4 regions of the Pantoea sp. Z09 genome follow, and region 3 is predicted to be linked to each of the others. Evidence: predicted binding sites of a transcription regulator. Region 3 holds the regulator's gene; each other region holds the start of a gene.
What was found. Region 3 encodes PhoB, which activates phosphate uptake and scavenging genes when phosphate is short. Its sites were predicted from a motif close to CTGTCATAAAACTGNCNNAT; they were not measured.

Region 1 (7,796 bases), 750 kb from region 3:
ATCCCGGCGCTGGTGCAAGAGGGGCTGACGCTGGTGGTGTCGCCGCTGATCTCCCTGATGAAAGATCAGGTGGATCAGCTGCTGGCGAACGGCGTGGCGGCGGCGTGCCTCAACTCCACCATGACGCGCGAGCAGCAGCAGCAGGTGATGGCGGACTGCCGCACCGGCCGCGTGAAGCTGCTCTATATCGCGCCCGAGCGTCTGATGATGGATAACTTCCTCGAGAGTCTGGCGCACTGGCAGCCGGCGATGCTGGCGGTCGACGAAGCGCACTGTATTTCGCAGTGGGGTCATGACTTCCGTCCCGAATATGGCGCGCTGGGCCAGCTGCGCCAGCGGTTCCCGCAGCTGCCGGTAATGGCGCTGACCGCTACCGCCGACGAAACCACGCGCAACGACATCGCGCATCTGCTGCATATGCAGGATCCGCTGATTCAGATCAGCAGCTTCGATCGCCCCAATATTCGCTACACGCTGGTGGAGAAGTTCAAGCCCACCGAGCAGCTGCTGCGCTACGTTCAGGATCAGCGCGGCAAAAGCGGCATCATCTACTGCAACAGCCGCGCCAAGGTAGAAGACACCGCCGCGCGTCTGCAAAGCCGCGGGCTGAGCGTCGGCGCCTATCACGCCGGTATCGACAGCGCGCAGCGCGCCCGGGTGCAGGAGGCGTTCCAGCGCGACGACCTGCAGATCGTGGTGGCGACGGTGGCGTTCGGCATGGGCATCAACAAGCCCAACGTGCGCTTCGTGGTGCACTTCGACATTCCACGCAATATCGAATCCTACTACCAGGAAACTGGCCGCGCCGGACGCGACGGCCTGCCGGCTGAAGCGATGATGCTCTACGATCCGGCGGATATGGCGTGGCTGCGCAAATGCCTGGAAGAGAAAGCGCCCGGTCCGCTGCAGGATATCGAGCGCCACAAGCTTAACGCCATGGGCGCGTTCGCCGAGGCGCAGACCTGCCGCCGTCTGGTGCTGCTGAACTATTTCGGCGAAGGGCGTCAGCAGCCGTGCGACAACTGCGATATCTGCCTCGATCCGCCGAAGCGCTACGACGGCCTGGTGGAGGCGCAGAAAGCGCTCTCCAGCATCTATCGCGTCGGGCAGCGTTTCGGCATGGGCTATGTGGTCGAGGTACTGCGCGGCGCCAACAACCAGCGCATCCGCGACCAGGGCCATGACAAACTGCCGGTTTACGGCATCGGCCGCGAGCAGAGCCACGAGCACTGGGTCAGCGTGCTGCGCCAGCTGATCCATCTGGGGCTGGTGACGCAGAATATCGCTATGCACTCCGCCCTGCAGCTGACGGAAGCGGCGCGTCCGGTGCTGCGCGGCGAAGTGCCGCTGATGCTGGCGGTACCGCGCCTTAACGCGGCGAAGCCGAAAAGCAGCAGCTCGCCGAAAATTTACGGCGGCAACTACGATCGCAAGCTGTTTGCCAAGCTGCGCAAGCTGCGTAAAGCGATTGCTGACGAAGAGAATATCCCGCCCTACGTGGTGTTTAACGACGCCACGCTGATTGAGATGGCGGAGCAGATGCCGGTGACGGCGTCGGAGATGCTGAGCGTCAACGGCGTCGGCCATCGAAAACTAGAGCGCTTTGGCAAACCCTTCCTGGTGATGATCAAAGAGCACCTTGATGATGAAGAGTAAAGGAAACTCCCCATGCTGATGTTATTCGCTACGGTCGCGCTGGTGCATCTGGTCGCGCTGATGAGTCCCGGCCCGGACTTCTTTTTTGTGTCGCAAACCGCCGCCAGCCGCTCGCGCAAAGAGGCAATGATGGGGGTGTTCGGCATTACGCTGGGCATCGTGATCTGGGCGGGCGTGGCGCTGATGGGGCTGCACCTGATCCTGGAGAAGATGGCGTGGCTGCATCAGATCATTATGGTCGGTGGCGGTCTCTATCTGCTGTGGATGGGCTGGCAGCTGCTCGGCTCGGCGCGTCAGCGCCATAAGCAGCCGGTGCAGGACGCGCCGGTGGTCGAGCTGCCGAAAAAGGGCAGAAGCTTTCTTAAAGGCTTTCTTACCAACCTGTCGAACCCGAAAGCGATTATCTATTTCGGCAGCGTCTTCTCGCTGTTTGTCGGCAACGACGTTGGCGCGCTGGAGCGCTGGGGGCTGTTTCTGCTGATCGTCGGCGAGACCTTTGCATGGTTTACGCTGGTGGCGGCGATCTTCGCGCTGCCGTGGATGCGGGATAAGTATCAGCGCGCGGCGAAGTGGGTGGATGGCGTCGCGGGAGTTTTATTCGCCGGTTTCGGCATCCACCTCATCATTTCTCGTTAAGGCCTGGCTTACTTGCCAGCTTGCGGTTGGGCAGTGCTCATCATCCTCACGTACTGCAGTACGCTGCGGTGACTGCGCGCTGGCCGCCCGCAATCTGGCTGCGCCGCCGACGGCCTTAGGCATCGGCGCGTGTGTCAGGTTTTCAGGCAATTCTACGCGCGCTGGCTAGCAGCGCGCCGACCGCCATAAACAGTCCGCCAAAGATCCGGTTCAGCAGCTTCATCTGCTTTGGCCCTTTAATCCAGGCCGCAATGCGCGTTGCCAGCGTGGCGTAGCCGATCATGACAATGATATCGACGACAATAGTGGTGGCACCGAGCACCAGATACTGCATCGCCTGCGGCTGGTGAGGCAGAATGAACTGCGGAAACAGCGCGGCGAGAAACACGATGCTTTTCGGATTGGTGAGATTCACCAGCACCGCGCGCTTGAACAGGCGACGACGCGGCATCGCGCGGGAGACGGCGTCCAGATCGATAGCACCCGCAGAGCGCCACTGCTGAATGCCGAGCCACACCAGATAGGCGGCGCCGGCCCACTTCAGCACCTCGAACGCCAGCAGCGACTGCGAAAACAGCGCGCCCAGGCCGATACCCACCAGCAGGATATGGATCGCCAGGCCGAGCTGCAAACCGCTGATTGAGGCCGCCGCGCCGCGATAGCCGTGGCTAATGCCGGTGCTCATGGTATTAATGGCGCCGGAACCAGGCGACAGGCTCAGGATTGTGGTGGTAAGAAGGTAGGTCAGCCACCATTCAGTGGTCATGGGTTGCGCTCCCTGTCTGGGCGGAAATATGACACAATACGCCAGAAACAAGCGCGACGCTACGGGCCGCATGCGCGGCTTGCAACAGGCCTGTCGCGCCTCTGCAGGGGGAAAGATGGAACGACATAAAGCGAGCTGGCTCAAACGGGAAAAAGCCTTTGCCGCCTTTGCGCACGGTCCGCTGCTCGACTTCTGGCAGCGCCGCGAAGAGCGCGAATTTGTCGGCGTGGAAAACGTCACGCTGCGCTATGTGCGCTTCACCGCGCCGCAACATAAGCGCGTTATTCTTATCGTACCCGGACGCATCGAAAGCTACGTCAAATATCCCGAGCTGGCGTATGACCTGTTTCACTGCGGTTTTGACGTCGTCATCCTCGACCATCGCGGCCAGGGGCGTTCCGATCGCCTGCTGCAGGATACGCATCGCGGCCACGTCGCGGAGTTCATGCACTATGTGGACGATCTGGAGACGCTCTATCTGAAAGAGATCGTCAGCGGCCACTATCAGCAGCGCTATGCGCTGGCGCACTCCATGGGCGGCGCGATCCTGACGCTGTTCCTGGCGCGTCAGCCGCAGGCGTTTCACGCCGTGACGCTGGTGGCGCCGATGTTCGGCATTGCGCTGCCGATGCCCGCGTTTCTGGCGAACCGCATTCTCGACTGGGCGGAAAAGCGTCCGGCGCTGCGCGACGGCTACGCCCTCGGCACCGGCCGCTGGCGCGCGCATCCGTTCGGCATCAATCGCCTGACGCACAGCGCCGAGCGCTATCGCCGCAGTCTGCGCTTTTACGCCGACGATCCGGCAATCCGCGTGGGCGGCCCGACCTATCACTGGGTGCGCGAAGGCATCCACGCCGGGCGCAATATCCTGAGCCTGGCCAGCACCATCACCACGCCGATCCTGCTGCTGCAGGCAGGCGACGATCGCGTGGTGGATAACCGGTCGCAGGATCTCTTCTGCGCGGCGATGGCGCAGGCGGGCCATCCCTGCGAGGCACGGGTGATTAACGAGGCGCGTCATGAGATCCTGTTTGAAAAAGATGCGATGCGCGCCGAGGCGCTGAACGCGCTGGTCGATTTTTTTGAGGCACACCCTTAATTCGAATACTTACCTTACCGGCTTCGGCCTAAAACATTACCTGAGGTTTTCATGTTTCAAATCGTCGCATCCGACCTGGATGGCACGCTGCTCTCTCCCGAACATCGCCTGACGCCTTACGCCCACGATATTCTGCAACAGCTGGTGGCGCGCGATATCCACTTTGTCTTTGCCACCGGACGCCACTATATCGACGTGGGACAGATGCGCGATAAGCTGGGCATTCCCGCCTATATGATCACCTCGAACGGCGCGCGCGTGCACAACGCGGAAGGCGAACTGGTGTTCAGCCACAACCTCGACGAAGATATCGCGCTGGAACTTTATGGGCTGCACTACGCCAACCCGGCGATCCTGACCCACGTCTACCGCGACGACGAATGGTTTATGAGCCGCACCCATCCGGCGGAGCAGGACTATTTTCGCGAGTCGGTGTTCCACTATCAGGTCTATGAGCCAGGCCTGCTGCCCGGCGACAACATCAGCAAGGTGTTTTTCACCAGCGACGATCCCGAAGCGCTGATCCCGCTCGAGCTGGCGCTGCAGGCGCGCTGGGGCGATCGCGTCAACGTCAGCTTTTCGCTGCCGACCTGTCTGGAAGTGATGGCGGGCGGCGTATCGAAAGGCCACGCGCTGGACGCGGTGGCGCGACAGCTCGGCCACTCCTTAAAGGCGTGCATCGCCTTCGGCGACGGCATGAATGACGTGGAGATGCTGAGCATGGCGGGCAAAGGCTGCATTATGCGCAACGCCCACCAGCGGCTGAAAGATACGCTGCCGGATCTGGAAGTGATCGGCAGCAATGCGGACGATGCCGTGCCGCATACGCTGCGCACGCTGTTTTTATCCTGACAGCAACGGGCCGGCGCGATGCCGGCCCGCTTCGTTATGACGCCAGCTGCTGCTTGTGCCTGCGTTCGTTAATCATGGTCAACAGCAGCAGGATCACTGCCAGCACGCAGCCCACCACCATCACCAGGAAGCCGCCGTCCCAGCCGAAAAAGTCGACGGTATAGCCGACGATGGCGCTGGCCGCGACCGAGCCGCCCAGATAGCCGAACAGGCCGGTAAAGCCCGCCGCGGTGCCTGCCGCTTTCTTCGGCGCCAGCTCCAGCGCGTGCAGGCCGATCAGCATCACCGGGCCGTAAATCAAAAAGCCGATGACGATCATGCAGGCCATATCGACGCCGGGGTTACCCGCCGGATTGAACCAGTAGACCACGGTGGCAATGGTCACCAGCGTCATAAAGAAGACGCCGGTCGCACCGCGATTCCCCTTGAACACCTTGTCCGACATCCAGCCGCACAGCAGCGTGCCAGGAATACCGGCGTACTCATAGAGAAAATAGGCCCATGACGACTTATCGAGCGTGAAGTGCTTCACCTCTTTCAGATAGGTCGGCGACCAGTCGAGAATGCCGTAGCGCAGCAGATAGACAAAGACGTTGGCCAGCGCGATATACCACAGCAGCTTGTTGGGCAGCACGTACTGCATAAAGATCTGCTTCGCCGTCAGCTCCTCTTCGTGCGTGGCGCTGTAGTCGGGCGGGTAATCGTTTTTATACCCCTCGATAGGCGGCAAGCCGCACGACTGCGGCGTATCGCGCATCAGGGCGAAGGCGATCAGCGCCACAGCGATAGCGGCGAAGGCGGGCATATAGAGCGCCGCTTTCCAGTCGCTGAACCAGGCCATGCCGAGCAGAAACAGCAGCGGCGGCAGGCCGCCGCCGACGTTATGGGCGCAGTTCCACACCGACACGATGCCGCCGCGCTCTTTCTGCGACCACCAGTGCACCATGGTGCGCCCGCACGGCGGCCAGCCCATGCCCTGAAACCAGCCGCAGAGAAACAGCAGAAGGAACATCACCATAATGCTGGAGGTCGCCCAGGGCACAAAGCCCATAAACAGCATCACCGCGGCGGCGAGGATCAGCCCGGCGGGCAGAAAGACGCGCGGATTCGAGCGATCCGACACCGAGCCCATAATGAATTTCGAGAAGCCATACGCAATCGAGATGCCAGAAAGCGCAAAGCCGAGATCGCCGCGCGAAAAGCCCTGCTCCACCAGATAGGGCATCGCCAGCGCGAAGTTTTTACGCACCAGATAGTAGGCGGCGTAGCCGAAAAAGATGCCGAAGAAGATCTGCCAGCGCAGACGACGATATAATGGATCAACCTGATCTTCCGCGACCTGCGGTCGATGCGGCGCGGGTTTAAAGATACTCAGCATAGCTGCCCTCCCAGGCGTCTTGTCGTTGTTATGCAAAGGTGCGGCGCATTCCAGAGGTCGCCGCGATGTTCCTTTTCGCGTCTATTCTGGCGCTTTTCGCGCATGGGAGCTGTGATAGTTGACACATTTGTTACACTTTTATGACAATCACGGCAGGTTAATTTCACAAAATGGTGTTAATCGCGCATCGCTTATAAAACATTCACCCACGCCTGCGCTGAGCGTTGCTTTTATGAGCGGTTGTCAACCAGAAAGCGCCGCGTCGCCGCAGTACATTGATTACACTAGCGGCCTCCTTTTTTATGCAGGATCGACGCTGTGCTGTTACTGATCGTTACCACTATTCTTTGGGCGTTCTCCTTTAGCCTGATTGGAGAATATCTGGCGGGGCAGGTGGACACCTGGTTCTCGGTATTGATGCGTCTGGCGCTGGCGGCGCTGGTGTTCTTACCTTTTTTGCGCTGGCGCGGCTATCGTCCCTCGACGCTGCTGCTCTATATGCTGGTGGGGATGCTGCAGCTTGGCATCATGTACCTGATCAGCTTTGAGGCCTATCTCTACCTCAGCGTGTCGGAGTTTTTGCTGTTTACCGTGATGACGCCGCTCTACGTTACCCTGATCTATGACCTGATCAGCAAACGGCCGCTGCGCATCGGCTACGCCTTCAGCGCGCTACTGGCGGTGGCGGGCGCGGCGATTATTCGCTACGACAAGGTCAGCGATCATTTCTGGTTCGGGCTGCTGCTGGTGCAGCTGGCCAACCTCTGCTTTGCCGTAGGGATGGTGGGCTACAAGCGTCTGCAGGAGACCCGGCCGATGCCGCAGCACACCGCCTTTTCCTGGTTTTATCTCGGCGCGGTGCTGATTGCGATTGTCGCCTGGTTTCTCTGGGGCAATCCGGCGAAGCTGCCGACCACCTCGCTGCAGTGGGGCATTCTGGTCTGGCTGGGCGTGGCGGCGTCAGGGCTGGGCTACTTTATGTGGAACTACGGCGCGACGCAGGTCGACGCGGGCACGCTGGGCATTATGAACAATATGCACGTGCCGGCCGGCCTGCTGGTTAATCTGGCGATCTGGCAGCAGAAGCCGCACTGGCCCAGCTTTATCGCCGGCGCGCTGGTGATTTTCGCCTCGCTCTACGTGCACAAACGCTGGGTGCTGCGCAGTCGCTGAGGCGCGTCATCGGTCAGGGCGGCAATGGTCGCCCTGCGGCGGGACTATTTTCTGGCTTTAGGCGGCTGGGCCGGGCGGGGTTTCGCCGTCTGAGACGGCGCGGATTTCGCTGCCTGCGTCGGGCTGGTTTTCGCCGGCTGCGTCGGGCGCAGCGTCATCGTCAGGCCCTTTAAAAAGTTACGCATAATCTGATCGCCGCATTCGCGATAGTTTTTATGATCCGGCTTGCGGAAGAT
Region 2 (7,796 bases), 390 kb from region 3:
GGCGCGCCGGGCGTCATGCCCTGCATCGCGCCGATCGGCTCGCCGACGTAGCGGAAGTCGCCGTCGTAGTCATCCTCGATGATCCACGCCTGATGCGCCTGCGCCTGGGCGAGCAGCGCCAGACGGCGCGCCGCGCTCATCACCGCGCCGGTCGGGTACTGATGGGTCGGCGAGCAGTAGATCAGTCGCGGCGCGGCGTGCTGCCACAGCCGGGCGTCGGGCGCTAACCCCTGCGCATCCACCGCCACCGGCTGCACGCGCAGATTACCGGCCAGCATGGCGGCCTTCGCGCCGCGATAGCCGGGATCCTCTACCCAGCCGACGTCGCCGGGGTTGCTCAGCAGGGTGACGCAGAGCGACAGCGCCTGCTGCGCGCCCTCGGTGATAACAATCTGCTGCGGCTGGCAGCGCACGCCGCGCGTCAGGCTGAGATGCTGCGCCAGCGCCGCGCGCAGCGCCATCTCGCCCAGCGGATCGCCATAGCCCAGCAGGCGCTGCGGCGTGTCGTTCAGCACCCGGTTAAAGGCGCGTCGCCAGGCGGCGAAGGGAAAGTGCGCTAGCGCCGGCACGCCCGTGCGCAGCGGCATCTCTTCACGGCTGTAGCGATGGCTGGAATAGAGCAGCGCCACGCGGTCCGCCACCGGCGCTTCGCTGCTGACGTCAGCGGCGGCCGACGCGGGCAGCGCAATCGGGCTGACGCGGCTGCCCTGACGATCGCTGATCAGATAGCCTTCCGCCTGCAGCTGCGTCCAGGCGTTGATCACCGTGTTGCGCGACACCTGCAGATCCTGCGCCAGCTGGCGCGTCGCGGGCAGGCGCGTGCCCGCCGGCAGCTGACCCGCCAGAATGGCGCGCTTGATGCGCTGGCAGAGCTGCTGCTGCAGGGTGTCGCCGCCGTTCAGGACGAGTGGCGCGGCAAGCAGCGTAGAGGGCGAGGTCGAACCCTTGTCAGGCATAGGTGGATCCATCATTTTCACGGGCTGTGGAGCTTTTTAGCCTACCAGAAAAGCGGCACGCTTGGGCTGACCACCACAAGGAGAGAGAGTATGTCGCACACCACCAATGAATTTGGCCAGCCGGTCGGCCAGCCGTTAACCGACTGGCAGCCGCGTCCGCTGCCGCAGCGCGAAACCCTGGCGGGCCGCTACTGTCGGCTGGAGCCGCTGAGCGTGGCGCAGCACGGCGATGACCTGCGCGCCGCCTATGCGCTGGCGCCGGATGGCCGCGACTGGACCTATCTGTTCGCCGGTCCCTTTGCCGATGAAGCGGAGTGGCTCAGCTATGCGCAGAAAATGGAAAGCAGCCAGGATCCGCTGCACTTCGCGGTAATCGATGTTGAGAGTGGACGCGCCGCAGGCACGCTGGCGCTGATGCGCATCGCGCCCGAGCACGGCGTGATAGAAGTGGGGCACGTCGCCTTTTCGCCGCTGCTGAAGCGCACGCGGCAGGCGACCGAGGCGCATTTTCTGCTGATGCGCTACGCCTTTGAACAGCTTGGCTATCGCCGCTACGAGTGGAAGTGCGACAGCCTGAACGCGCCCTCGCGCCGCGCCGCCGCCCGGCTCGGCTTTCAGTATGAGGGCGAATTCCGGCAGGCGATCGTCTACCGCGGCCGCACGCGCGATACGCACTGGTTCTCGATCATCGACAGCGAGTGGCCGCAGGTGAAGCAGAGCTTCACGCGCTGGCTGGCGGCGGAAAACTTCACCGCCGACGGCCAGCAGCGGCAGACGCTGGAGGCGCTGCGGCAGGGCTAGCTCTGCGGCACGATTTTGATATCCACCATGCCGATGCCGAGCCGACGCGGATCCTGGCCGGTAATATTGCCCAGATTGCTTTGCTGCGGCTCCGGCGGCGCGATGGTCAGGGTATGCTCGCCCGTGGTGTTGGTGAAGTGCAGGGTGGTGGTAGAGAGTTCCTCGCCCAGCGTCAGCGCCTGCTGCTGATCGCCGACGCGCACCGGAATCGGGCGGTGCGCGTTAGGCCCAAAGGCGCGCGCGGTGATCACCACGTCAAAGCGCGCCGGCAGCGGATCGGTATACTCAATGCTGACTTCTGGCGCCAGGTTGGCGTTGGACCAGCGGCCCCAGTTCTCCCAGCGCGAGATGCCGCTGAAGCGCTTCACGCTGCTCGGCGCGCCCGGCACCGCGAAGAGAAAGCGGTCGGCGTCGTAGCGGATGTCGTTATCCTCGACGCGCAGCAGCGTCTCATTGCGCTGGTAGGCCGCCGCGCTCTGCGCTGCCTGCGGGAAGCGCGCCTGGCCTTTCCACTGCGCCTTATCGACGCGCGTCACGCTCGGCTGGCCGCCCAGCTGCCCCATCGCCACGCAGAAGTCGGTAGAGAGCGCTAGCTCAGGCTGCCACAGCCGCGCCATACGGAAGCAGCGATCGACCCAGACGAACTTTTCGCTGGCGGTGAAGTCCGCCAGCTGGTAGCGCAGCGGCGCGGCGTATTCCCCTTCCGGCAGCGGCTCGACATGGCTGTCGGCGACGCGGAACAGGATCGGCAGCCGGAAGGTGGCGCCCGAGAAGCTAAAGCTGTTTTTCGCCGTATCGATCACGAAATCGTCGAGCTTTTTCGGGAAGTTCCACAGCTGAATGATATCCGCCTTCCAGCGGCTGATATGGCTCTGAAAATCGCTAAACTGCCCCGCCAGCGTCGGGCCGGCCAGGCTGCTGCGCCCGAGGCCGATCGCTTTATCGCCGCCGAGAATATCGAGCACCGTCGCGCCGTTATCCAGCGTGCTGCGCGGCTGGTCGATCACCTCCGCCTGCGGCCGATCGCCGCGGATCACCATAAAAAGATCGCGACGCGGCTGCTTGATCAAATAGGGATGAGCGGTGTTGTTCATCGCCAGATGATCCGAGGTCACCACAATCACGGTGTTTTTAAACCAGGGCGAGGCTTTAATGCGGGCGATCAGCCGCGCCACATGCTCCTGCGAACAGGTGACCGCGCTGAACGACTGGTTGGGTTTGCCGTCGTAGCTGTAGCTTTTGCGCTGGCAGCTGCGCGAGATAAAGCCGTCGGGATGGTGCGTGTCCACCGTCAGGGTAAACAGCGCGAAGCGCTTCTGCTGGCGCGACAGCGCCTCATACTGCTCAAACACCGCGTCCATCACCGTGTCATCGTAGTAGCCCCAGTTGTTGCGGTAGGCGGGATCGGCGACGCGATCTTTTAGCTCCTGCGATCCCACCATATTGGCAGAGGCGAAGCCGTGCGATTTGAGGAAAACGTCTTTGCCAGCGAAGCGCAGATCCGCGCCCTGAATAAACCAGTTCTCATAGCCGGAATTTTTCAGAATATCGCCGAGGCAGACGTTCTGCGGATAGAAGCTGGAGAGCGAGGCGGAGGCGTTGCCGTCGAAAGGGGCGAACAGCGGAATGCCGCACTGCGACGCCACCATGCCCGCGATGGTGTAGTCGGTGCCGGGCAGCTGCAGGGTGTCACTGAAATCCAGGCTCTGCGCCTTTTCCCGGCCCAGCTCCGGCGTCAGGCTGGGGAAAACCTGGTCGTCAAAATAGGTGCGCTCAAGGCTTTCGCCATAGATATAGACCAGGTTGAGATGAGGATTGTTAATGACCTTTTGCGGCACTCTGTAGTAGTTGTCGAAGTCGGAATCGGCCAGCCGGGTATGCGACGCCACCAGGCTGGCAACCTGACGAAACGCCGGCGTGGTCTGCACCGATCCGGCGGCACAGGCCACCGCCAGCAGGCTCCAGCCGAGATGGTGCGGCCGATCGTGGCGGCGCAGCAGCCAGCTGAGCAGGCAGATCAGCAAAAAGAGCAGCAGCAGCAGCCCGAGGCCGGGCACCACATATTTACTGACGCCCGCGCCGGTCAGGCTGTTGGTCAGGGTGTAGAGCACCGCGTCGTTGATGCCGTCGCCGGTGAAGTAGTTGCTGGCGTAGAGCGTGGCGTTAAGCAGCACAAACAGCACCAGCAGCAGCAGCACGAAAGCGAACCAGAGCTTATTGCGTCCGGCTTTCCACGAGTAAACGGCAATGGCGGCCAGAAACAGCGCCACCGAGACAAATTCGGACAACGTCAAATCCTCTCTTGAAGTGAGTGAGCGCATCCTGCGCAGCCCGCATGGAGTAAGGGTGATTGGCGTCAATCTATAATGGCTGTCATAGCGCTGCAACATATGCAGCCCGAATTGTGCAGTGGGTAATCTTTCAGGAAAAAAAGAGGCACGACAGCCGGCTGGCTGTCGTGGTAAGGCGGGAAAAAGCGCGCGAAATCAAAGCCGGCCGGTAAGGTATTGCGCTTCGCCGTCGGCAAAGCTCCAGTCCCCTTTGTCGTTGGTGATAAAGCTGATCATCAGATCCTGGCCCTGCACGCCGCTGCTTTCGCGCAGTTCGCGCGCCAGCTCCGCCATAAAGCGCTGCTTCTGCTCGGCGCTGCGCGGGCTGGTGTAGACGCGCACCATCACCAGGTTGTCGCTGCGGGTGAAGCCGAGGCCAGTGTCCTGAAACACCATTTGATACGCCTTGTTTTCGTGAACAATCTGATAGCGGTCACGTGGCGGCACCTGAAAGGCGGTAAGCACCGCACGGTGCGCGGCATCCAGCAGCGTGCGCAGTTCAGACTCAGAACGGCCCTGAATAACATCAAATTGCAGTAGCGGCATGATTCTTTCTCCTCTGGACGGGGTAATTTACGTATGCTGATGCCTCTATCCTGGCGCGTAGGCAGAGAAAGAAAAAGCGCGCCTGCTGAAATGATTATTCACTATAGCGAACAATAAACCATGAAAGCAGTGAAAACGGATGCGCTCTGGAACCATCTGCACTGGCTGCTGGTGCTGGCGGAGCAGGGCAGTTTTACCCGCGCGGCAGAGCGGCTTGAGGTCAGCAAGGCGGCGATGAGCCAGAAGATCAAAGAGCTGGAGAGCGCGGCGGGCGTGGCGCTGGTGCAGCGCACCACGCGCAGCGTGCGGCTGACGTCGGCGGGCGAGAAGCTGGTGGAGGAGTTGCGCGACCCCTTTGCGCGCATCGAGCAGAGCTTTTTCGGCGTGCGCGACACCGCCGGGCCAGTGCGCGGCCTGGTCAGGGTGACCGCGCCGGTGGCGTTCGCGCGCCAGCAGCTGGTGCCCATCGTCGGGGATTTTCTGCGCGCCTGGCCGCAGATTCGGCTGCAGCTCGAGGTGACGGATCGCATCGTCTCGCTCGGCAGCGAAGGGTTTGACCTGGCGATCCGCCACAGCAGCGCGCTGCCGGAGACCCACGTCGCGCTGCCGCTGTGCGACACGCGCACGCTGCTGGTCGCCTCGCCGGAGTATCTTGCGAGGCACGGCGCGCCGCAGTCGCCCGCCGATCTGGCGCAGCACAACTGCCTTTACTATCCGCGCGGCGTGGAAACTCCACGCTGGCGCTTCGCCGAGGCGGCGCAGGGCGAGCGGGTAGAGGTGCGGATTCAGGGCAGCTTCGCCACCAACAACAGCGAATCGATACGCGACGCGGCGCTACAGGGACTGGGCATCGCCATGCTGCCGGACTTCAGCGCGCGCGACGCGCTCGCCTGCGGCGCGCTGCGTCAGGTGCTGCCGGAGTGGCGCGCCGTTGACGCCTTCGCGGAGAGGCTGTGGATCGTCCGGCCCTACGCGGCGCAGGTGCCGCGCGCGGTGACGACCCTGACACACTGGCTACGCGCGCGCTTTGTCGGCGCCTGAGGGCAGCGCCAGCGCCGGACGCGACGGTGCCAGCATCATTTCGCCCAGCAGGCTGGCGCGGTTATAGAGGCCGATGCGCAGGTTAAAGTCGAGGTGCAGCCGTTCGTCGCCGCCGAGCCGGATCACCGGCGGCGGGGTTTGCGGCCGCTGATGAAACAGCACCGAGCGGGCGAACGCGTCGCTGTTGCCCGCGTGCAGCTGCTGATAAAACCAGGCGTTGGCTTCCGCCTTGCGCAAATGGAGATTGACGCGGCGATACTCTTTGACCGCCACCTGCTGCGCCAGCGACAGCAGCGCCTGCGCCGGGTGATGAATTTTCTGCACGATAAGCGGATAGTCGTCGCGCTTCTTTAGCTCGTGAATATAGTTCTGCGCGCCGAGATTTTTAATTGGCGCCAGCTGTTTTAGCCACTCGCGAATAAAGGCGTTGCCCGGCGCGGCGGCGATAAACCAGCTTTCGATCACCGGCGAGAGGAAATTAAGCGTGCTGCTCTCGCGGTAGTAGCCAATAACGTCCATCGGCTTATCCTGCTGAACCTGATGCACCCAGTCGAGCTTCTCGAATAACAGCGTGCCGCAGTCGATACCGATGCCGCCGAAGCGGTGCAGCAGCTCCAGCCGAATAATGTCGCTTTTCTGCGCCGAGGTCAGGTCGGCAGAAATAAACTGCAGCTCCGGCAGCCACTGCGCCAGCGTGCTCGGCGTCACCAGATGCAGCGAATGATCGGGGTTGTCCTGGCGCAGCTGGTTGATATTGAGGCGCAGAGAGGGCGGCAGCGGGTCGTCGAGCCAGACCATCCAGATGGTTTTCGGGATCGCCGCAGGCGCCTTCTCGGTGGACAGGATCACCAGGTTCTCCTCCTGGCTGGCGTCATATTCCGGCGCGGTCAGCGCGCTGTGCTTTTTCTTCTGCCACAGCATTTGGCTGCTGAAGGAGACGCGTTTCCAGTTGCGCCAGAGGGTATGGGCAGGGTGTTGACGGTGTTGATTCATGATGCACCTGTTATTGTGATTATTGCCGCGGAGTGTGTCCCTGGTGAGGCGCAGCGCAGAAAGCGCGATGGTTTCCTCACGACTCTGTATAAATTCTCTTCACCGATTTAATAAAGCATTATTTATAGGCGCGCTACGACTTTTGCTGAATTTCAGATGATCCGGAAAGCGGCAGGCCGCTTTGTCAGTTATCGCGCTGCCGCTCGCCTTATATTTACCGCGCGTTGATAAGGGTGGAAATAAATAAAGCCGCTAAGGAAAGTCCGAACTCTTTTATATTCGCCTCCGCTGCGGCGCCGGCTGGCAAATTATCTCTGCGCGCATTGCCTTTATTTGCGCTGTTTAGCCGCGCTGATGTGTTGCGGCGGCGTGGTGGCCTGACAGCGGTTGTCTACGCTTAAGGGAGGCTTACTGAGAAAAGGAGGCGCCATGTCACAACCAACCCACGGGCTGCTGGCGGTCGATAAGCAGGGCAACCGCGTGCTGTTTCTCAATCCCGAGACTTTCGCCGTCGAACGCGAGCTTAACGCGCTGCCGCCGCGCCCGCACGAGCTGCTGATGCTGCCGGCCTGGGGCAAGGCCTATGTGCCCATCTACGGCGACGGCATTCACGGCGACAATCCCCATCCCGGCCATAAAATAGCGATTATCGATCTGGTGAAGCGCGAAATTAGCGGCTTTATCGATCTCTCGCCGCTGCGCGCGCCGCACAGCGGTCAGCTGGGGCGCGACGGCAAGGTCTATCTCTGCTGCGAAAACAGCGCGGCGGTGGCGGTGATCGATCCGGCGAGCGATCGCGTGGAGAAAACCATTCCCATTCCGTCCCATAATGCGCACCGCCTGACGCTGTCGCCCAGCGGACGCAAGCTGTTTACCGACAATGAAGAGGACGCCAGCATTACCGTGGTGGATCTGTGCGAGGCGGAAGGGCGCGTGATCGACACTATTCTGCTGCCTGGCCCGATCGCCGGCATTGCGGCGTCGCCGAAGCATCCCTATCTGGTGGCCAGCGCGGCGGATGCGCCGCACCTCTATGTGATTGACCGTCAGAGCCATCGCGTGCGCCAGCGGCTGGCGCTGCCGGGCCATAAAGCGTCGTGTCAGGTGGTGCGCTTTAGCGCGGACGGCG
Region 3 (7,796 bases):
AGTGATCGCCCTGTCTGACGAGGGACTCGAGCTGTTTCGCCACCGCGTGGATACGCCGCGCGACGATTATGCTGCCACGGTGCAGGCCATTGCCGATCTGGTGCGGCTCGCCGAGGTGAAAACCGGCCAGACCGGCAGCGTCGGCGTCGGCATTCCCGGCACCATTTCGCCTTACGCGCACCGCGTCAAAAACGCCAACTCCACCTGGCTCAACGGCCAGCCGCTGGATCGCGATCTGGCGCAGGCGCTGCAGCGCGAGGTGCGCATCGCCAACGACGCCAACTGCCTGGCGGTTTCCGAGGCGGTGGACGGCGCGGGCGCGGGCCAGCCGCTGGTGTTCGCGGTGATCATCGGCACCGGATCGGGCGCGGGCGTGGCGATCAACGGCGAGGCGCGTATCGGCGGCAACGGCAACGCCGGCGAGTGGGGCCACAACCCGCTGCCGTGGATGGATGAAGAGGAGCTGCGCTACCGCGAAGAGGTGCCGTGCTACTGCGGGCAGAAGGGCTGCATCGAAACCTTTGTCTCCGGCACCGGCTTCGGCATCGACTACCGGCGGCTGAGCGGGCAGGCGCTGAAAGGCGCGGAGATCGCCCGGCTGATCGCGCAGCAGGATCCCATTGCCGAACAGGCGATGCAGCGCTACGAAACCCGGCTGGCGAAGTCGCTGGCGCAGGTGGTGAACCTGCTGGATCCCGATGCGATCGTGCTCGGCGGCGGCATGAGTAATAACGATCGTCTCTATCACACCGTGCCCGCGCTGATGAAGCAGTGGGTATTCGGCGGCGAGTGCGAAACGCCGGTGCTGAAAGCGAAACACGGCGATTCGAGCGGGGTGCGCGGCGCGGCCTGGCTCTGGCCGCTGAAACGTTAAGCCTGGTGCGTCACTGCCGCTGGCCGAAGGCGAATTGCCAGTCTTCCGGCACGCCGACCGGCGGCAGCGGCAGGTTGCGCGCGCTGCTCACCTGCTGCCAGGCGCGCAGGCAGAGCGCCTCGTCGCCTTCAGTGCGCAGCACGCTGTAGCCGCCGTCGGCGCGACGATGCGCGGAGACCAGGCAGCGCTGACTGGGATAACGCGGCGCGACCGTGCTGTTGAAGCTGTCGATCAGCTGCTGCTGCACCGCGTGCAGATAGCGGCACTGCGCGGCGTTGTCGTCGCGGCCGCAGGCCAGATCGCGCGGTGGTTGGGGTTGGCTGCTGCATCCTGCCAGCAGTATGCTGGCGAGCAGCAGCGCCATGCCTGTTTTCATTACGCCTCCTGAGCGCGGGGCAGTTCCAGTTTGCTGTAGCCCAGCCCGTTAATTTTGCGCACCCGGATCTGCACCGGAATACGCTCTTTCATCGCCTCGACGTGGCTGATGACGCCGATAGTTTTGCCGCTGGCGTTAAGCGCATCGAGCGCGTCCAGCGCGGTGTCGAGCGTTTCGGCGTCCAGCGTACCGAAGCCCTCGTCGAGAAACAAAGACTCTATACGGGTTTTCACGCTGACTAAATCTGAAAGCGCCAGCGCCAGCGCCAGACTGACCAGAAAACTTTCGCCGCCGGAGAGGGTGCGCGTATCGCGTGCAGCGTCCGCCTGCCAGGTATCGATCACGTCCAGCTCCAGCGCGTCGCTGGCGCGGCGCTGTAACAAATAGCGGCCGTGCAGCCGATCGAGCTGGCGGTTGGCGAGCGCCACCAGGTGATCCAGCGTCAGCCCCTGCGCGAAGCGGCGGAATTTATCGCCGCTGGCAGAGCCGATCAGATCGTTCAGCTGGCTCCACTGATCCAGCGCCACCTCGTCCTCTTCGATCTGCATCATCAGGCTTTGCTGCTGCTCACGCAGGCGCGCGTCGCTCTGCAGCTGCTGCTGCGCTTCCCCCTGCTGGCGCGCGTTGTCGCGCAGCGCCAGACGCAGCTGCTCAAGCTGCGCCGCCAGCGCGGCAGCGCTCTCGGTCGTCTCTTCGGGCTGGCTGCGCTGATGCGTCGCCCGACGCTGCTCCAGCTGCTGCTGCTGAGCCTGCAGGGCGTGTCGCTGCCGATCGCACTGCTGAAGCCGAGCGCGCAGCGCGCGCGCCTCCTCTTCATCCAGCAGCGCGGCGCGCAGGCTCGCTTCATCGCCGAAGCCGGCGGCGGCCAGCGCAGCGGCTAACTGCTGCTGCGCCGCGTCCAGCCTCTGGCCGAGGGTTTGCCGACGGGCGTCAAGCTCCGCTGCACGACCGGCCAGCTGGCTGAGTGCGCTGTGGGTATTCTGCTGCGCCTCCAGCGCGGCGGCCAGCGCGGCCTCCTGCTGCTGGATCTGCGCCTGCATCTGCCGCCGCGCCGCGGTGACGTCGTCTTCGCCAAACAGCGCCAGCCGCCTGTCGCGCTGCTGCGCCAGCGTCGTTTCGCTTTGCGCGCGCTGCTGCAGCAGCGCGTCAAGCCGCTGGCGCTCGCTCTCCACGCGCTGCTGCAGGCTAACGCACTGCGCCTCGGCGCGCGCCAGCTGCGGCTGCAGCTGGGCAAGCTGCTGCTCGCTCTCATTCCACTGCTGCCAGCGCTGCTGCTGCTGCTGCAGCCAGCCGTCGCGCGTTGCCGCGTCGGGCAGGGCGAGGCCGGCGTCGGCCAGCGCCTGACGCAGCGCATCGCTGCGCAGCCGCCAGTCGCTTTCCTCCTGCGCCAGACGCTGCGTCAGCGTTGTGGCGCGCTCCTGCAGGTTAGCGAGCGTTTGCTGGGCCAGCTGCCGCTGCTGCTGATGCCGCTGCAGCGCCTGCTGATGGCGCAGATGTTCATCTTTCGCCTGCTGGAGTAGACGCGCCGCCGCTTCCTGCTGGCGAACGCGCTGCTGCAGCGTCTGCTCTTCGCGGTTCTGCTGCTGCTGCCAGACGGCCAGCGCCGCGCTGTCGTCTGGGTCGAAGGTGAGCACCAGCTCACGCTGTAGCGCCTGCCACTGCTGGCTGAGCGCGTCAAGCTGCTGGGTTTCCGCCGCCAGTTCGTCGCGCAGCCGCTGCTGCTCGGTCTGCGCCTGTTTCAGCGCCTCGCCGGTTTTGATGCCCTCTTCGCGCAGCGCCTCGACGCGCTGCTCCTGCTCGGCCAGCCGCTGCTGATTCTCGCTCAGCGTCAGCGCGGCGTAGCGCGCGACCGCCGGATGCTGGCAGGAGCCGCACAGCGGGCAGGGCTGCTCCGGCTCGAGGCGCGCGCGCCAGGCGGAAAGATCGGCGATATGCTGCTCCAGCTCGCAGATCTTTTTAATATCGGCAAGGACGCTTTTTTCTCGCGCCCAGGCGGCGCGCAGTGCCTGCAGCGAGGCATCATCCTGCTGCAGACGCTTTTCCAGCGCGGCGAGGCGCTGCTGCCGCGCGCCGATATGCTGCTGCAGCGGCGCCCACTGCGAGGCGAGTACCGCCAGCTGCTGGCGCAGCGGGCGGCTGGCCTCGCTCTGCGCCAGGCTGGCCTGCAGCGCCTGCGGCGGATGCTGCTGCTCCAGATCGGCCAGCGCCTGTTGCGCCGTCTGCAGCGCACCTGCCGCCTGCTGCTCCGCATGGCTCAGCGGCTCGGCCTGCTGCGTCAGTTCGCTCAGCATCGCCTGCTGGCGGCTCAGCGCCTGCTGCTGCTGCTGCTGCGCTTCGCGCAGCGCCGCCAGCGCGCTTTCCCGCTGCGCCAGCTGGGCGAAACGCTCCTGCCACAGCGTCAGCGACGATCCCCACTGCGGCAGCGTGCCCTGATCGGCGCGCCAGCTCTGTAGCCGCGCCAGCGTGACCTGCAGCGCGTCGCGCTGGGCGCTGTCGTTGTGCAGCGCGCGCTCGCTTTGCGTCAGCGTCTGCTGCTGCTGTTCAGCCTCGCGCTGCTGCTGCTGCGCCTGGGCGAGCAGCGCGGCAATCTGCTGATCCAGCGGGATAATCTGTTCCGTCAGCAGCGTCTCCTGCTGCTGCTGCTGGCACAGCGCGGCGTCGCGCGCCGCCTGTAGGGTTTCGCGCTGCTGCTGGTCGCGCTGCGCCTGCTGTTCGGCGGCCAGCTGCTGCTGCGCCAGCTGCTGCTGGGTCTGCTGCAGCTGCTGCTGCTCCTGCAGCAGGCTGTCGCGCTGAAGCAGCCGGTCGCGCAGCTTCTCCGCCGGTTCGCTGCGCGCCAGCCGCTGGCGATCCGTTTCCGCATCGCGCCACGCCTGCTCCGCCGCCGCCAGCGCCGCCTGCGCCGCCTGTATCTCGCTCTCCAGCTGCTGCGCCTGCGTCAGCCACTGATGCTGCTGATGCAGCCTGCCGCTCTGCTGCGTCAGCGCCTGCTCCGCCTCGGTCAGCCCGGCCAGCTGTTGCTGCAGCGCCTCACGCGCGTCGGCGTCGAGCAGCGTCAGGGTGCCGGCGCGGCTGCGCAGGTTATCCAGCGCCAGCCGCGCCGCTTTGTGGCGCTCATAGATGGCGACGGAGATCTGGCCGTAGATTTCGGTGCCGGTCAGCTCCTCCAGCAGTTCGGCCCGTTCGCCCGGCTTTGCGTTGAGAAAGGCGGCGAACTGTCCCTGCGACAGCATCATTGAGCGGGTAAAGCGCTCGAAGTCGAGACCCGACAGCGACTCGATCAGCTTTAATTTGTCGTTAACCTTGTCGGCGAAAATTTTGTCGTCGACGCAGCGCGCCAGCTCGACGCGCGGTGCCTGCAATTTGCCGTCGGCGGCGCCGCGCGCGCGGTTCTGGCTCCAGAAGGCGCGCCAGGCTTCGCCTTTGATCTCGAACTCCACTTCAGCCAGGCATTCGGCGGTGTCGCGCGTCATCAGCCCGTTTTGCGTCTGCGACAGCACGCCGAGGCGCGGCGTCTGGTGATAGAGCGCCAGGCAGATGGCGTCGAGCAGGGTGGTTTTACCTGCACCGGTGGCGCCGGTAATAGCGAACAGGCCGTTGCTGGCGAACGGCTCGCTGCGAAAGTCGATAAACCATTCGCCTTTCAGCGCGTTAAGATTTTTGAAACGCAGCGTGAGAATTTTCATTCGCTCTCCTCCAGCGACGCGAGGGTGGCGCGGAACAGCTCGCTGAGGCGCGCATGCTCCGATTCTTCGATATCCTCCGCCAGCGCGATGCGGCGGGCGAAGACCTCTTCCACCTTCAGCTCGTTCAGGGTTTCGTTTTTCAGCTGCGCCAGGCTGTGCTGACGCTGTTCGCGGCTGCGGCGCAGCAGCAGCACCTCGACCGGCAGGTCGGCAGTTAGCGCCTCGACGCGGCGCTGCAGATCGCTGAGAAACTCCTGGGTGGTGACCTCAATATCGAGCCAGACCGCTTTCTCGCCCTGATGATCGGCGAAAGGCGCCAGCTGCGCTTCAATCTCCGCCAGCGAGCCTTTCAGCATCTTCATCGGCTGAAACAGGGGAACGGGCAGCGGCGTGACGGACTGCAGACCGGCGCTATCCAGCTCCAGCAAAAAGACGCTTTTCTCGCTGCCGAGTTCGTCGAAGCTGAGCGGGATGGGCGAGCCGCTGTAGCGGATATGATCGCTGTTGGCGACGCGCTGGGCGCGATGAATATGGCCGAGCGCCACGTAGTCGACCTCAGGAAACGCCGAGGCGGGAAAGGCGTCGAGGGTGCCGATATAGATATCGCGCACCGAATCGCTTTTGCTGACGCCGACGGTGGTGAGATGGCCGGTGGCGATCACCGGCAGCGCCAGCGGATGGGCGCGCGCCGCGTCGACGCTGCGCTGATAGTGCGCGGCGATCGCCTCCAGCAGGCTGAGCTGTTTTTCGCGGCCCGACTGGCCGGCGCGGCTGCGCAGAATATCGCGCGGCCGCAGATAGGGAATGGCGCACAGCAGCGCGCCCGGTTCGCCGGCGCGATCGCGCAGCAGCAGCAGGTTGTGATCCGCCTGCGGCGTGGTGATCACCTGGGTATTGAGGCAGGCGAGCAGGGCGCGCGACTCGTTAAGGGTCGCCACCGAGTCGTGGTTGCCCGCCAGCACCACCAGCTGACAGCCGGTCGGCTGCAGCGCCACCACGAAGCGGTTGAACAGCTCGCGCGCGTAGCTCGGCGGCGTGCCGCTATCAAACAGATCGCCTGCGACGATCAGCGCGTCGACCTGATGCGCCTCAATACGCGCCAGCAGCCAGTCGAGAAAGGCCTGGTGCTCGGCCGCCCGGCTTTTGTTATAGAAAAACTGACCGAGGTGCCAGTCCGCGGTGTGAATGATGCGCATAAAACTCCCTGACGAATCGGTTTGCCGGACGATTATACCGGCTATGGGGCAAAAGCGAAAAAAGCCGCGCCGGCGGTGATAAAGCGGTGTTAAAGCGCTGATTGAGCGGCTATGTTTTTCATAAAAGTGTCATAAATCTGACGCATAATGGCGCCGCATATAACGGTGACAGCGGTCACATCAGCAGGAGTTACAATGGCTAAGCGCATTTTGGTTGTGGAAGATGAAGCCCCTATCCGTGAAATGCTGTGTTTCGTTCTGGAGCAGAACGACTACCAGCCCATCGAGGCCGAGGATTATGACAGCGCGATAGGGAAACTGATTGAGCCCTGGCCAGATCTGATCCTGCTGGACTGGATGCTGCCAGGCGGCAGCGGCATTCAGTTTATCAAGCACCTGAAGCGCGAAGCGTTAACGCGCGATATCCCGGTGATGATGCTGACAGCGCGCGGCGAAGAGGAAGATCGCGTGCGCGGGCTGGAAGTGGGCGCGGACGACTATATTACCAAGCCCTTCTCGCCGAAAGAGCTGATGGCGCGCATCAAAGCGGTGATGCGCCGCATTTCGCCGATGGCGGTGGAAGAGGTGATCGAGATGCAGGGCCTGAGCCTGGATCCGTCGTCGCACCGCGTAATGTCGGAGTCGACGCCGCTGGAGATGGGGCCGACCGAATATAAGCTGCTGCACTTCTTTATGACCCATCCCGAGCGGGTTTACAGCCGCGAACAGCTGCTGAACCACGTCTGGGGTACCAATGTTTATGTGGAGGATCGCACCGTTGACGTGCATATCCGCCGCTTACGCAAGGCGCTGGAACTCTCCGGCCACGATCGCATGGTTCAAACCGTTCGCGGAACGGGGTATCGTTTCTCCGCCCGCTACTAAACGGAGTTGCCACCGTGCTGGAACGACTCTCCTGGAAGAGACTGCTCTCCGAGCTGGCGCTGGCCTGCCTGCCGGCGCTGATTATCGGACTGATTTTCGGCTATCTGCCCTGGCTGCTGCTGCTCAGTGTGCTGACGGTGCTGCTGTGGCACTTCTATAATCTGATGCGTCTGTCGCACTGGCTGTGGGTGGACCGCACCATGACGCCGCCCACCGGTCAGGCGAGCTGGGAGCCGCTGTTTTACGGCCTCTATCAGATGCAGCTGCGCAACCGGCGGCGGCGGCGCGAGCTGGGCAACCTGATCAAACGCTTTCGCAGCGGCGCCGAAACCCTGCCCGACGCGGTGGTGCTGACCACGGAAGAGGGCACTATATTCTGGTGCAACGGGCTGGCGCAGCAGCATCTCGGCCTGCGCTGGCCAGAAGACAACGGCCAGAACATCCTCAATTTGCTGCGCTACCCGGAATTCTCCCGCTATATTCGCCAGCGCGACTTCAATAAGCCCCTCACCCTGATCCTCAATAACCAGCACCATATGGAGTTCCGCGTAATGCCCTACAGCGAAGGGCAGTGGCTGATGGTGGCGCGCGACGTCACGCAAATGCATCAGCTGGAAGGGGCGCGGCGCAACTTCTTCGCCAACGTTAGCCACGAGCTGCGCACGCCGCTAACGGTGCTGCAGGGCTATCTGGAGATGATGAGCGACTCGGTGATGAACGAGCGCTCGCGCGGTAAAGCGCTGCAAACCATGCAGGAGCAGACGCGCCGCATGGACAGCCTG
Region 4 (7,796 bases), 1.7 Mb from region 3:
CAACCTGCAGATTGAGGCGCACCGGCGAGTCCGCCAGCACCTCTTTTAACGCCGGCAGCAGCCAGGTCGCCAGACTGTCGGCGTTGACCGCCAGCGACAGCAGCAGCGGCGTCGTGCCGCCGTTTTCGTCGCTCAGCCACTCCTCTTCCAGCAGCTCTACCTGATGCAGCAGCGCCAGCAGCTTCTGGCCCTGCTCGGTGGGGCGCGGCGGCACGGTGCGCACCAGCAGCGGCTGACCAAACAGGTTTTCCAGCTGCTTGATGCGCTGGGAGACGGCCGACTGCGTAATGCATAATTTTTGTGCGGCGCGCTCAAAGCCGCGTTCGCGAATCACCGCATCCAGCGCCTGAAGCGTTCGATAATCGGGGCGTTTCATTATTGTTCTCTCTCGTTCAGGATGGACGATACTATGCCATAAAAAATTCATCTGACGCGCTGTGCGCCGGATCTTTACGCGCGCCGCACCGCAGAAAAGGGGCCGCCAGCGCCATTTTTGCGGGCCGGCTTGCAAAGCGATCACGTCAGCCTAAACAGCCGCGCACATTCGGCAAGCGTTGCTTTATACTACGCGCACTTCGTTGTCGCACAGGTTATAAACATACCATGACCCAGGATGAACTGAAAAAAGCCGTAGGCTGGGCCGCGCTGAAATATGTGCAGCCGGGCACCGTCGTCGGCGTCGGCACCGGCTCTACCGCCGCGCACTTTATCGATGCGCTCGCCACCGTGAAACATCAGATTGAGGGGGCGGTCTCCAGTTCGGAAGCCTCTACGCTGAAGCTGAAAGCGCTCGGCATTCCGGTGTTCGATCTCAACGAGATTGACGATCTGGCCATCTACGTCGACGGCGCGGATGAGATCAATCCGCAGATGCAGATGATCAAAGGCGGCGGCGCGGCGCTGACGCGCGAGAAAATCGTGGCGGCGGTGGCGGATAAGTTCATCTGCATCGCCGACGCCTCGAAAGAGGTGGACGTGCTGGGGCGTTTTCCGCTGCCGGTCGAGGTGATCCCGATGGCGCGCGCCTATGTCGCCCGCGAACTGGTTAAGCTCGGCGGCCTGCCGGAGTATCGCCAGCATGTCGTCACCGACAACGGCAACATTATTCTCGACGTGCACAATCTGCGCATTCTCGATCCGAGTGCGCTGGAAAAAACCATCAATGCGCTGCCGGGCGTGGTCACCGTCGGGCTGTTTGCCACACGCGGTGCCGATATTGCCCTGATCGGCACGCCAGACGGCGTGAAAACCATCGAAAAATGATCTGTCCGGCGCGCTCAGCGCGCCGGTTATTTGCACGCGCAAAATATCTTTTCTTACATCGCCTAAATTCGGTGACTTATGTCACATAACCGTCATCGACAGCAGGTTCGTTCTTTGTTCCCGGTTCAGCTCCCGATTTTCTGTGGCAATGTGCTGGGCGCAGGCCTCCCCGTGCTGGCGGCAAGGCAAACGGTTGTCTTGCCGCAGGCGTAAATTTTGATATTTTGACAGAAGGCGCGCTTATGGCGGCCATTGTTGAAATCACAATAGGGTCGGGGAAATGGCAAAGGTATCACTGGAAAAAGACAAGATTAAATTCCTGCTGGTGGAAGGCGTGCATCAGAGCGCGCTGGAGAACCTGCAGGCGGCAGGTTATACCAACATCGAATTCCATAAAGGCGCGCTGGATGCCGATGCGCTGAAATCCGCCATTCGCGATGCGCACTTTATCGGTATTCGCTCCCGCACCCAACTCACCGAAGAGATCTTCGCCGCGGCGGAAAAACTGGTCGCCGTGGGCTGCTTCTGCATCGGCACCAACCAGGTCGACCTTAACGCGGCGGCGACGCGCGGCATTCCGGTGTTTAACGCGCCATTCTCCAACACCCGTTCGGTCGCCGAGCTGGTGATCGGCGAGATGCTGCTGATGCTGCGCGGCATTCCCGAAGCCAACGCCAAAGCGCATCGCGGCATCTGGAATAAAAACGCCCTCGGCTCGTTTGAAGCGCGCGGCAAAAAGCTGGGCATCATCGGCTATGGCCATATCGGCATGCAGCTCGGCGTGCTGGCGGAAAGCCTGGGGATGCACGTTTACTTCTACGACATCGAAAACAAACTGCCGCTCGGCAACGCCACCCAGGTGCGTCATCTGGCCGACCTGCTCAATATGAGCGACGTGGTCAGCCTGCACGTGCCGGAAACGCCTTCTACCCAGGATATGATCGGCGCGCAGGAGCTGGCGCAGATGAAGAAGGGCGCGCTGCTGATCAACGCCTCGCGCGGCACCGTGGTGGATATTCCGGCGCTGTGTGACGCGCTGTCGAGCAAGCATCTTTCTGGCGCCGCTATCGACGTCTTCCCGGTTGAGCCCGCCACTAACAGCGATCCGTTCACTTCGCCGCTGTGTGAATTCGACAACGTGATCCTGACGCCGCACATCGGCGGCTCGACCCAGGAAGCGCAGGAGAATATCGGGATTGAAGTCGCGGGCAAGCTGGCTAAATATTCCGATAACGGCTCTACGCTCTCTGCGGTCAACTTCCCGGAAGTGTCGCTGCCGATGCACGGCGCCAGCGCCAGCCGTCTGCTGCACATTCACGAGAACCGTCCGGGCGTGCTGACGGCGATCAACCAGATCTTTGCCGAGCAGGGCATCAACATCGCCGCGCAGTTCCTGCAAACCTCGCCGCTGATGGGGTATGTGGTGATTGATATCGACGCGCCGCAGGATCGGGCGGACAAAGCGCTGCAGCTGATGAAGGCGATTCCAGGCACCATCCGTGCCCGTCTGCTTTACTGATCGCGCACTATGCAAAAAGGGCCGGCAACGGCCCTTTGATGCAAATCCCGCTTATTCCCACTGCCACAGCCGCGACGGCGTCAGCACCGCGGGCAAAGGCACATCCCACTCCGCCGTTGGCAACTGCTCCACCTGCTGACAATCGTGCGCCACCCCAACGGGTAAGAACCGATGCTGCCGCCAGTTCTGCAGGGTGCGATCGTAGAAGCCGCCGCCCATGCCGAGGCGCTGCCCGCTGCTGTCAAAGGCCACCAGCGGCACCATCATCACATCCAGCTGGTCCAGCGTAATCAACGAACGAATATCGAGCGGCGGTTCGGGAATACGCAGTTTATTCGGCGTCAGCACCGTTTCCGGCGTATAGCGCAGAAACAGCAGATGGCCAGCGGCGAAAGGGTGCAGCACCGGCAGATAGATCTGTTTTTTCTGCTGCCAGAGTTTAGCGATAAGCGGACGGGTGTTGATTTCGCCGTCAACCGACAGAAACAGGGCGATATGGCGGGCGTTAGCAAGAGGAGCGAAGTTAACCGCGTGTTCCGCCAGCAGCGCGGCGGCCTGGACCTGCTGTTCTTCCGTCAGGGCGCGGCGCAGATGGCGCACGTGCTGACGCAGAGCGTGTCGATCGAGCAGTGAGGGCTGTGACATGGGAACCCCGTTGATAAGTCGCTGATTGAGCAACTATATCATTCACAACGGGGAAAAACAGATGCAGAAGGTAGAGAGATCTCCGAGATGCCGCCGCAGGCTGTAACCCTTGAACCCTTGGTTCAAGGTGAATGTGCCGTCGCAACCATCAGGCTTCTCGGACGGACCGAGCATGCTCACAGGTTACAGAGCGCCACACTCTGTTGGTATGAAATATCGGCTCAGGGGACTGGCCCGCTTGCAAACATCTCAGAGAAAATGGACTTCACCGTTACTGTAGCACAGCAACCATAAAGTATTATTCGAACTTCGCACCCTGGCGGTCGGTTATGCGACCTTGCTCAACAAGAGCCTGTTCAATGGTCTGCTGCAGCATACGGATACGTTGTTCCATATTAGCAGCATAATCGCGCGTTTTCACTTTCTCTTGCGCCAGTTCATGGCAGATGTTTAACGCGGCGATGAACACCAGTTGCTCGGTATTTGTGACTCTAGTGCGAACTTTTAAATCTTGCAACCGTTGATTGAGATCATCGGCAGCCGCATTCAGCGCATCTTGCTGTTCAGGCGGACAATTCACTCTCAATGAACGACCAAAAATTTGTATATCTACTGGTTGTGCAGACATGCCACCTTCCTGACTGATTACTTCGCCCGCAGCTCCCTTTATGCTCAATGCGTTGGGAGGCGGGCAACTATATAGACCCGCGAAATAACTTACAACCCCTTTTCTGGAAACCTTGAGGCAGCTAGTGGTAGCATAACACGAACTTATTCTGCCAACGACGACGAATCCTTATGTCTTTACAGAACGCAACCCCCGATTACAACGCGCTGGCTTCGGCGCTCTCTCAGCAAGGCGTGGGGATGACGCCAGCGGAAATGCATGGCCTGATCAGCGGAATTCTGTGCGGCGGCAATCAGGACAACAGCTGGAAAACGCTGGTGCACGATCTCACCAACGAAGGGATGGCGTTTTCACAGGGCCTCGCGCTGCCGCTGCAGGCGCTGCATGAAAGCACCGCCAGCACGCTGGAAGATGAAGGCTTTTTATTTCAGCTGATGCTGCCAGACGAAGAGGATATCAGCGTCTTCGACCGCGCCGACGCGCTGGCGGGCTGGGTGAACCACTTCCTGCTGGGGCTGGGCGTTACCCAGCCGAAGCTGGAAAAAGTCACCGGCGAAACCGGCGAAGCGATTGACGATCTGCGCACCATCGCACAGCTTGGCTACGATGAAGACGAAGACCAGGAAGAGCTGGAACAGTCGCTGGAAGAGGTGATTGAATATGTGCGCGTGGCGGCACTGCTCTGCCACGACACCTTCAATCATCCTCAGCCGACCGCCCCCGAAGTGAAAAAACCGACGCTACACTAAGCCAGATATCTCAGGGCGCGAACGTGCCCGTTTCTACAGGGAGTGCAAACATGATTTCTCTGGATACTTTCCAGCAGCGTCGTCAGGCGCTGCTGGCGAAAATGGCTCCGGGCAGCGCCGCCTTGATCTTTGCCGCGCCGGAAGTGACCCGCAGCAACGACAGCGAATATCCGTTCCGTCAGAACAGCGACTTCCTGTACTTCACCGGCTTCAACGAGCCGCAGGCGCTGCTGGTGCTGATTAAAAGCGACGAGACGCACAACCACAGCGTGCTTTTCAATCGCGTACGGGATCTCACGGCGGAAATCTGGTTTGGCCGTCGGCTGGGGCAGGACGCCGCGCCTGAAAAGCTCGGCGTCGATCGCGCGCTGCCCTGGGATGATATCGACCAGCAGCTGCATCTGCTGCTGAACGGGCTTGATGTGGTCTATCACGCGCAGGGCGAATACGCCGCGGCGGATGCGCTGGTCTTCGCCGCGCTCGGTAAACTGCGCCGCGGTTTTCGCCAGAACCTCAGCGCGCCGGCGACGCTCACCGACTGGCGTCCCTGGGTGCATGAAATGCGCCTGTTTAAGGGGCCAGAGGAGATAAATATTCTGCGCCGCGCCGGAAAAATCAGCGCGCTGGCGCACACCCGCGCAATGCAGGCCTGCCGTCCCGGCCTGTTCGAATATCAGCTGGAAGGGGAGATCCACTACGTTTTCAACCAGCACGGCGCGCGTTTTCCCTCCTATAACACCATCGTCGGCTCGGGCGAAAACGGCTGCATTCTGCACTACACCGAAAATGAGAGCGAACTGCGCGACGGCGACCTGGTGCTGATTGACGCCGGCTGCGAGCTGCACGGCTACGCTGGCGACATCACCCGTACCTTCCCGATAAACGGCCGCTTCACCGCGCCGCAGCGCGCGATCTACGACATCGTACTGGCCTCGCTCTACAAGGCGCTGGCGCTGTTCCGCCCTGGCGTCAGCATCCGCGAGGTCAACGAAGAGGTGGTGCGCATTATGATTGCCGGGCTGGTGGAGCTGGGCATTCTGCAGGGCGAGGTAGAGACGCTGTTGGCCGAAGAGGCGCACCGTCCATTCTTTATGCACGGACTGAGCCACTGGCTGGGGCTGGACGTGCACGACGTCGGCCATTACGGCACCGCCTCGCGCGACCGTATCCTTGAGCCCGGCATGGTGCTGACCGTGGAGCCAGGGCTTTACATCGCGCCGGATGCCGATGTGCCGGCAGAGTATCGCGGCATCGGCATTCGTATCGAAGATGACATCCTGATCACCGAAACCGGCAACGAAAATCTCACCGACAGCGTCGTTAAAGACGCAGATGCGATTGAGGCGCTGATGGCAGCGGCGCGTCCGGCATGAACATTATCATTGTCGGCGGCGGCATGACCGGTGCGACGCTGGCGCTGGCCATCTCCCATCTGACGCAGGGTCAGCTGCCGGTAACGCTGATCGAGAACAGCGCGCCCAGCAGCCGCGCGCATCCAGGCTACGACAGCCGCGCTATTGCGCTGGCGGCCGGCACGCGGCAGCAGCTGGCGGATATCGATCTCTGGCGCAGCATCGACGCGTGCGCCACGCCCATTACCACGATCCACGTCTCCGATCGCGGGCACGCCGGCTTCGTTACCCTGCACGCGGAGGCGCATCAGATCCCCGCGCTCGGCTATGTGGTGGAGCTGTTCGAGGTGGGCCAGCGGCTGTTCAACAGGCTGCAAAGCGCGCCAGGCGTCACCCTGCGCTGTCCGGCGCGGGTGACCGACGCGCAGCGGCGGCAGGATAGCGTGCAGGTGACGCTGGAGGGTGGCGAGCAGCTGGAAGGGGCGCTGCTGGTGGCCGCAGATGGCTCCCGCTCGCCGCTCGCCGCCTCGCTCGGCATCCAGTGGCAGCGCGAGGATTATCAACAGCTGGCGGTGATCGCCAACGTCTCGACCGAGCTGCCGCATCAGGGACGCGCCTTCGAGCGCTTTACCGAGTACGGCCCGCTGGCGCTGCTGCCGATGTCGGACAATCGTCTGTCGCTGGTGTGGGCTCATCCGCTGTCGGCGCGCGAAAAGGTGGCCGCCTGGAGCGACGAGGAATTTCTGACGCAGCTGCAGCGCGCGTTCGGCTGGCGGCTGGGGCGTTTTACCCATACCGGTCAGCGCGAGAGCTATCCGCTGGCGCTGCAGAGCGCCACGCAGCAGGTGTCGCACCGCCTCGCGCTGGTGGGCAACGCGGCGCAGACGCTGCATCCTATCGCCGGTCAGGGGTTCAACCTGGGACTGCGCGACGTGATGTCGCTGGCGGAAACGCTGGCAGCGGCGCATCGTCAGCAGCAGGATATCGGCAGCTATGGCGTGCTGCATCACTATCAGCAGCGCCGCCAGCCCGATCGTGACGCGACTATTACCCTCACCGACGGGCTGGTGCGGCTGTTCGCCAACCGCTACGCGCCGCTGGTGGCGGGACGAAATCTGGGGCTGTTGGCAATGGATCATCTGCCGTGGCTGCGTAATCAACTGGCTGAGCGCACGCTTGGCTGGGTTAAGCGTTAACTAAGGGGCACCGATGCAAAGTTTTGATGTGGTCATCGCCGGCGGCGGCATGGTAGGACTGGCGGTCGCCTGTGGATTACAGGGCAGCGGGCTGCGCGTCGCCGTGCTGGAAAAGTCGGCGGAGCCGCAGTTCGATGCCAGCGGCGCGCCGTCGGTGCGCGTGTCGGCGATCAACGCCGCCAGCGAGCGGCTGCTGCAGAAGCTCGATGTCTGGTCCGATATTCTGGCGCGACGCGCCAGCGCCTATCACGGCATGGAAGTGTGGGATCGCGACAGCTTCGGCGCCATTAGCTTTGATGACGAGCAGCAGGGGCTGACCCATCTCGGGCACATTATTGAAAACCCGGCAATCCACAGCGCGCTCTGGCAGCGCGCCAGCCGCTGCAGCGACGTGACGCTGATGGCGCCTTCGCAGTTGCAGCAGGTGGCGTTCGGCGAAAATGA

Region 1: a site for PhoB is predicted at 6,515-6,534, ahead of glpT (glycerol-3-phosphate transporter). Genes of this name have one in related genera too.
Region 2: a site for PhoB is predicted at 4,128-4,147, ahead of opgB (phosphatidylglycerol--membrane-oligosaccharide glycerophosphotransferase). Genes of this name have one in related genera too.
Region 4: a site for PhoB is predicted at 1,342-1,361, ahead of serA (phosphoglycerate dehydrogenase). Genes of this name have one in related genera too.

Annotation. Positions count from the first base shown of each region.
Region 1 is NZ_CP092373.1:3,683,433-3,691,228, reverse strand. Features, by position in the region: gene recQ (ATP-dependent DNA helicase RecQ) at 1-1,656, shown strand, start outside; gene rhtC (threonine export protein RhtC) at 1,669-2,292, shown strand; gene rhtB (homoserine/homoserine lactone efflux protein) at 2,435-3,058, opposite strand; gene pldB (lysophospholipase L2) at 3,174-4,157, shown strand; gene yigL (sugar/pyridoxal phosphate phosphatase YigL) at 4,209-5,009, shown strand; gene glpT (glycerol-3-phosphate transporter) at 5,044-6,387, opposite strand; gene MC269_RS17610 (carboxylate/amino acid/amine transporter) at 6,706-7,560, shown strand; partial or broken gene MC269_RS17605 (DUF1456 family protein) at 7,704-7,796, opposite strand, start outside.
Region 2 is NZ_CP092373.1:3,322,375-3,330,170, reverse strand. Features, by position in the region: gene MC269_RS15900 (PLP-dependent aminotransferase family protein) at 1-956, opposite strand, end outside; gene MC269_RS15895 (GNAT family N-acetyltransferase) at 1,047-1,757, shown strand; gene opgB (phosphatidylglycerol--membrane-oligosaccharide glycerophosphotransferase) at 1,754-4,045, opposite strand; gene MC269_RS15885 (tautomerase family protein) at 4,244-4,633, opposite strand; gene MC269_RS15880 (LysR family transcriptional regulator) at 4,754-5,674, shown strand; gene MC269_RS15875 (glycosyltransferase family 32 protein) at 5,648-6,667, opposite strand; gene MC269_RS15870 (YncE family protein) at 7,097-7,796, shown strand, end outside.
Region 3 is NZ_CP092373.1:2,935,587-2,943,382, reverse strand. Features, by position in the region: gene mak (fructokinase) at 1-874, shown strand, start outside; gene MC269_RS14160 (cell envelope biogenesis protein TolA) at 885-1,250, opposite strand; gene MC269_RS14155 (AAA family ATPase) at 1,250-4,933, opposite strand; gene sbcD (exonuclease subunit SbcD) at 4,930-6,129, opposite strand; gene phoB (phosphate response regulator transcription factor PhoB) at 6,325-7,014, shown strand; gene phoR (phosphate regulon sensor histidine kinase PhoR) at 7,029-7,796, shown strand, end outside.
Region 4 is NZ_CP092373.1:748,699-756,494, forward strand. Features, by position in the region: gene MC269_RS03645 (LysR family transcriptional regulator ArgP) at 1-376, opposite strand, end outside; gene rpiA (ribose-5-phosphate isomerase RpiA) at 604-1,263, shown strand; gene serA (phosphoglycerate dehydrogenase) at 1,544-2,782, shown strand; gene MC269_RS03660 (5-formyltetrahydrofolate cyclo-ligase) at 2,834-3,427, opposite strand; RNA gene ssrS (6S RNA) at 3,503-3,686, opposite strand; gene zapA (cell division protein ZapA) at 3,726-4,055, opposite strand; gene MC269_RS03675 (YecA family protein) at 4,226-4,804, shown strand; gene pepP (Xaa-Pro aminopeptidase) at 4,855-6,177, shown strand; gene ubiH (2-octaprenyl-6-methoxyphenyl hydroxylase) at 6,174-7,352, shown strand; gene ubiI (FAD-dependent 2-octaprenylphenol hydroxylase) at 7,366-7,796, shown strand, end outside.